DNA from 2 places in the Rahnella variigena genome. Region 2 is predicted to be linked to the other one. Evidence: predicted binding sites of a transcription regulator. Region 2 holds the regulator's gene; the other holds the start of a gene.
The links. The regulator PurR, encoded in region 2, represses purine synthesis genes. The targets are predictions, from matches to a motif close to CANGCAAACGTTTGCNTG.

Region 1: a site for PurR is predicted at 1,555-1,572, ahead of rbsD (D-ribose pyranase). Genes of this name have one in related genera too.

Annotation. Positions count from the first base shown of each region.
Region 1 is NZ_NSDJ01000001.1:749,860-753,285, forward strand. Features, by position in the region: gene kup (low affinity potassium transporter Kup) at 1-1,370, shown strand, start outside; gene rbsD (D-ribose pyranase) at 1,585-2,004, shown strand; gene rbsA (ribose ABC transporter ATP-binding protein RbsA) at 2,012-3,426, shown strand, end outside.
Region 2 is NZ_NSDJ01000001.1:2,544,880-2,548,305, reverse strand. Features, by position in the region: gene CKQ54_RS11930 (C40 family peptidase) at 66-971, shown strand; gene cydH (cytochrome bd-I oxidase subunit CydH) at 1,147-1,236, opposite strand; gene purR (HTH-type transcriptional repressor PurR) at 1,571-2,596, shown strand; gene punR (DNA-binding transcriptional activator PunR) at 2,647-3,426, opposite strand, start outside.

The DNA of each region.
Region 1 (3,426 bases), 1.8 Mb from region 2:
AACTGTTTGCGCCGGTGATGTTGTTGTGGTTCCTGACGCTGGCTGTTCTCGGCGTCAACAGCATCATGCAGAACCCTGAAGTACTTCGCGCCATGAACCCGATGTGGGCGGTTAACTTCTTTATCGAGCATAAGTCGTTTTCCTTCCTGGCGCTCGGTGCGGTCGTTCTGTCGATTACCGGCGTGGAAGCGCTGTATGCGGATATGGGGCACTTCGGGAAATTCCCGATCCGTCTGGCCTGGTTCACCGTCGTGCTGCCTTCTCTGGTGCTGAACTACTTCGGTCAGGGCGCATTGCTGCTCAAAGATCCGGAGTCGATTAAAAACCCGTTCTTCCTGCTGGCACCTGACTGGGCTTTAATTCCGTTACTGGTGCTGGCGACGCTGGCGACTATTATCGCGTCTCAGGCTGTTATCTCCGGAGTGTTTTCCCTGACCCGTCAGGCGGTGCGTCTGGGTTATCTGCCGCCAATGCGCATTATTCACACCTCAGAAATGGAAGCGGGTCAGATTTATATCCCGGCCATTAACTGGCTGCTGTATTTTGCGGTGGTTATCGTTATTGCCAGCTTCGAGCATTCGAGCAACCTGGCGGCGGCATACGGTATTGCTGTGACCGGTACGATGGTGCTGACCAGTATTCTTTCCTGTACGGTGGCGCTTAAAAACTGGCACTGGAAACCGTTCCTGGTGGGGCTTTTGCTGATCGGTCTGCTGTTTATGGATATCCCGCTGTTCGCGGCGAATGCCACGAAATTGTTCTCCGGCGGCTGGTTGCCGCTGACGCTGGGTTTGTGCATGTTTATCGTTATGACTACCTGGAAAAGCGAGCGTTTCCGCCTTATGCGCCGCATGAACGAGCACGGCAACTCTCTTGAAGCGATGATTGCGTCTCTGGAGAAATCCCCGCCGGTTCGCGTTCCGGGAACCGCGGTGTATATGTCCCGCGCCATCAACGTCATTCCGTTTGCCTTGCTGCATAACCTCAAGCACAACAAAGTGTTGCATGAACGCGTGGTACTGCTGACGTTACGCACCGAAGATGCGCCTTATGTGCATAACGTCCGGCGCGTCACCATCGAACAGCTTTCGCCGACGTTCTGGCGTGTGGTCGCGAGTTACGGATTTAAAGAGACGCCGAATGTGGAAGAGGTTTTCCACCGCTGTGGTCTGGAAGGGCTGCCATGCCGGATGATGGAAACCTCATTCTTTATGTCGCACGAATCGCTGATCCTGACCAAACGCCCGTGGTATCTCTACTTCCGTGGCAAGCTCTTTATGGCGCTCAGCCGTAACGCCTTACGCGCACCGGATCAGTTTGAAATTCCGCCTAACAGGGTGATCGAACTCGGTACGCAGGTAGAAATTTAACGCTAATTTCTGCCGTCACAGGGCACCTTCGGGTGCCCTGTTTTATTTTCGCTTTCTCCTTTCTGAAACGACTAACTCAAATTTCCCTGCTGTTTCTGAATCATTCAGCGAAACGTTTCGACGCTGATCACAATTCCATCACTTGTCCGTTGCCATGCGTGGTGAAGTTAATAAACTCATCCGTGAGCGAAACGTTTCGCTGTAGGAGTTCACAATGAAGAAGTCACCGCTGTTAAATGCCGAAATCTCACATGTTATTGCCCGGTTAGGTCACACCGATCAGCTGGTTATTGGCGATGCCGGACTTCCGGTGCCAGCAGCTTGCCAACGCATCGATCTGGCTCTGACCCAGGGAGTTCCCACCTTTTTACAAGTCTTAGAGGTAGTGACACATGAGATGCAGGTTGAGCGGGCTATCCTCGCCGAGGAAATCTTCACTAAAAATCCTCAACTCCATGAAGCGTTGCTCGCCCAATTGACACAACTCGAACAACACCAGGGAAACACCATTGCTTTGGATTACGTCAGTCATGAGGCATTCAAAGCGCAAAGCGAAAAAAGTCGGGCTGTGATCCGCAGCGGGGAATGTTCGCCTTACGCGAACGTTATTCTGTGTGCCGGCGTAACCTTCTGAGGCCTTTATGCAACCTTTGCTGCAACTGACAGGCATTGATAAAGCCTTTCCCGGCGTTAAAGCACTTTCCGGCGCGGCGCTCAGCGTCTATCCGGGACGTGTGATGGCGCTGGTGGGAGAAAACGGCGCGGGCAAGTCCACCATGATGAAAGTGCTGACCGGCATCTACCAGAAAGATGCCGGCTCAGTACATTTTCTGGGCAAGGAAGCGGCGTTCAATGGCCCGAAAGCTTCTCAGGAAGCTGGAATTGGCATCATCCATCAGGAACTGAATCTGATCCCTCAGCTGACCATCGCTGAAAATATCTTTCTGGGCCGTGAGTTTGTGAACGGTTTTGGCCGCATTAACTGGAAAAAGATGTATGCCGAAGCCGATAAACTGCTGGCGCGCCTGAACCTGCGCTACAAAAGCGATCGTCTGGTTGGCGAATTATCAATTGGCGATCAGCAGATGGTCGAAATTGCCAAGGTGCTGAGCTTTGAGTCGAAAGTCATCATCATGGATGAACCCACGGACGCCCTGACCGATACCGAAACCGCCTCTTTATTTAGCGTGATCCGCGAGCTGAAAGCCGCAGGCTGTGGCGTGGTGTATATCTCCCACCGCATGAAAGAAATCTTTGAAATCTGCGATGACGTGACGGTATTCCGTGACGGGCAGTTTATCGCTGAGCGTCCGGTCAGTTCGCTGGAAGAAGACACGCTGATTGAAATGATGGTTGGCCGCCGTCTCGAAGAACAATACCCGCGTATTAATCATCAGCGCGGTGCGTTGCGTCTGCAGGTGCGTGATGTCAGCGGTCCGGGCGTGGATAACGTCAGCTTTGATCTGCACAGCGGCGAAATTCTGGGGATTTCCGGTTTGATGGGCGCAGGCCGTACTGAACTGATGAAAATTCTCTACGGTGCATTGCCGCGTAAAAGTGGCTATGTGTCGCTTGATGGACGCGAAGTGGTAACGCATTCACCGCAGGACGGACTGGCAAACGGCATCGTTTACATCTCAGAAGATCGTAAGCGCGATGGCCTGGTGCTTGGTATGTCAGTGAAAGAAAATATGTCACTGACTGCGCTGCGCTATTTCAGCCATGGTGGCGGACGTCTCAGGCACGCGGAAGAACAGCAGGCCGTTGGCGACTTTATCCGTCTCTTCAATATTAAAACGCCGTCGATGATGCAGACAATCGGCCTGCTTTCCGGTGGTAATCAGCAAAAAGTGGCGATTGCCCGCGGATTGATGACGCGGCCAAAAGTCCTGATCCTCGACGAACCGACGCGTGGCGTTGACGTCGGTGCCAAAAAAGAGATTTACCAGCTTATAAACCAGTTCAAGCGCGAAGGGCTGAGCATCATCCTGGTTTCCTCAGAAATGCCGGAAGTGATCGGCATGAGTGACCGTGTTTTGGTGATGCATGAAGGTCA
Region 2 (3,426 bases):
GGGTTCTTTTAGGCAATACTCTGACATCCCTGATGTTTAACCCAACCACTCATGGTAACGAAGCTATGCGCTTACTGTTCACGCTTTTTGTGCTGCTCTTTACCCAGCTGTTTCTTAATATGGCTCATGCGTCGCCACAGACCCGCGTCTCTGCCGATCAGCGAAAGAGTCATGTTAATTCCCTGACGCCGGAAGAAAGGCGAAAGCGAAAAACAGTGGCTGCGAAAACCAGTAAAAAAACAAAAGTCGCACCGGTGACAGAGAAAAAGACTCAGGAAAAAACATCAAAATCGAAGAAGGTCAGCAGCACCGAACTGGTCAGGCGCAAGACAACTTCTGAGAAAAGCGTTAAAACAACCCGGGCCGAAAGCAAAAAAGAAAAAACACTCAGGACAACGCGGGCCGAGAAAAAGACAGATAAAGCCACTAAATCACGAGCGCTTGCCAAAAACAGCAGTGAAAAAGTCAGCAAGAAAGAAGCGTATGGCCGACACCGTAAAGGTAAAAAATTACGCGAAGAAGACACCAAACCTATTACGCTGAGTGCGACACATAAAAAACGCTATCAGCACGCACAACAAACGGCGATGACTAAGCTGATGCACCAGGTCGGCAAACCTTATCGCTGGGGAGGAACTTCTCCGAATACCGGTTTTGATTGCAGCGGTCTGGTCTATTACGCTTATAAAGATTTGATCCGCATTAAAATGCCGCGCACGGCAAACGAGATGTACCACCTGCGCGATGCAGCGCCGGTGAAACGCGGCGAACTTGAAAGCGGTGATCTGGTGTTCTTCAGAATCAACAACCGCGGCGCAGCGGATCATGTGGGTGTTTATGTTGGCAACGGCAAATTCATTCAGTCGCCAAGAACCGGTGAAGACATCAAAATCACCTCACTGGGCGATGATTACTGGCAAGACCACTATGTTGGCGCACGTCGGGTAATGACCCCAAAAACAATCCGATAATAAACAATTCGTTAAGTCTGAAGTTTCGCTAATCAGCCATTGAATAGCACTTAACGAAGAGTTTCTGCAGGGAAGAGTATCGGCGGTAACGGTCACTGCGTAAAATTGAAAAGGGCGATTCCTGTGAAAGGTATCGCCCTTTTTTGTTGCGTCTCACTACTGTCTTAGTGCCAGATTAGTTCATCACTGCCGTGAAGCTGAAAGCGATAATCATGAGCAAAGCGCATACCGTGGTGATCAACGATAATTTCAGGTTGCTGTCCATCAAACCCCCTTTCGGATCAAGTTGTGGCGTTTCTTTTAGCCACACTAAATGTGTGCCAACGCATTTTCGCATAATTCACTTTTAAAATCTTCTGCTGAATGAAAATGTGAACATGACAATTTTACTTCCACTTTCATGCATTATAAGAGAAAATTGTCGGTTAACACGCCTGTGTGCCGGTCGATTTCACCCGAGAGCATTTCACGCCTCATTCTGAAGAATCCACCCAATGATTACACTGCCCTTTTAGATGTCCGCAGTGTAATCAGCGCAAGCAAACGATTAACATAATGCTAACGTGCTGAAGCACGGAAGTTCAGGAGTCATTCTTTACATGGCAACGATTAAAGATGTCGCAAAGCGCGCTGGCGTTTCCACTACAACCGTGTCGCACGTCATCAATAAAACACGTTTCGTCGCCGAAGAAACCAGGGAAGCGGTGCTGCTTGCCATTAAAGAGCTACATTATTCGCCGAGTGCCGTAGCCCGTAGTCTTAAAGTGAATAACACCAAGACGATTGGTCTGCTGGCAACCTCCAGTGAAGCGCCCTATTTCGCCGAGGTGATTGAAGCCGTCGAGAACAGCTGCTTCTCCAAAGGCTATACGCTGATCTTGTGTAACTCGCACAATAATCTGGAAAAACAACAGGCCTATCTGCAAATGCTGGCGCAAAAACGCGTCGATGGTCTGCTGGTCATGTGCGCGGAATACCCTGATGAATTACTTAATATGCTTGAAGAGTATCGTTCGATTCCGATGGTGGTCATGGACTGGGGCGAAGCGCGCAAAAACTTCACCGACAGCATTATCGACAATGCTTTCGAAGGCGGATATATGGCCGGACGCTATCTGATCGAACGCGGGCATCGTGATATTGGCGTGATCCCGGGACAACTGGCGCGTAACACCGGCGGCGGTCGTTTCCAGGGTTTTGTCAAAGCGCTGACGGAAGCCAATATCCCGCTTCGCGAAGAATGGGTGGTTCAGGGCGATTTCGAGCCGGAGTCAGGTTATCAGGCGATGCATAAGATTCTGATGCAGAAACAACGCCCCACCGCCGTCTTCTGCGGGGGTGATGTCATGGCGATGGGCGCAATTTGCGCCGCTGATGAACTCGGATTGCGCGTCCCGCAAGATATTTCGGTGATTGGTTACGATAACGTGCGTAATGCGCGGTACTTCTCTCCGGCACTGACGACCGTCCATCAGCCGAAAGAACGGTTGGGTGAGATGGCCTTTACTATGTTGCTCGACCGCATCGTCAGCAAACGTGAAGAATCACAGACCATCGAGGTGCATCCGAAACTGGTTGAGCGTCGTTCGGTGGCCGATGGCCCGTACCGTGACTATCGCCGTTAATGTTTGCCTTTAATCTTTTATAACGCCTGCTTTTGCAGGCGTTTTATTTCTCAGTCCCGCAACCATTCACGGTTCATCGTTTCTGTATCACCCATATATTCCAGCAACCACGCCAGTGAAGGTGACGGATTACTCTGGTCCCACGTCAGGCAACACGGGCTGTCAGGGAAGGTATTCTCCAGCGCCAGAACCTGCAATGTCTGCTGCTCAATGCGATGGCTCACGCGATGTACCGGCATCATTCCCACACATAAACCTTCACTCAGACATTCAAGCGCGCAGGTCCAGTCCGGCACAACCAGACGCCGCTGGTTATCGAGTGTCCAGGTATCACGCTTGGGCAACGTCCGCGAGGTATCTTCAAGACACAATGCGGGATAAGGCCTGAGCTGGTCATCACTGAGCGCACCCGGTAACTGCGCCAGCGGATGCTGCGGGCTGACCACGCAGTGCCAGTCCATAAACCCCATGTCGCGAAAACTGAAACGACCACCAACCGGTATCGCCCGCGTCGCACCGATTGCCACATCAGCACGTCCGTCAACCAGTGCGTCCCACACACCATTAAACACTTCGGAATGAATAATCAGTTCCGTATCAGGAAAATGACGATAGAAATCCAGCACCAGACGCCGGGTTCTTGCCGGTTTAACAATTCTGTCGACAGCAATACGTAACTCGCCCCGCCAGCCGTTGGCAACCTGCTGACACTGGCGTCGTGTAGCTATCATTTTTTTTATCAGAACCCGCGCTTCATCAACGAAAACTTTGCCCGCTGGCGTTAAAACGACGTCGCGGTGTCGACGTTCAAACAAGGGCACCGCCAGCCA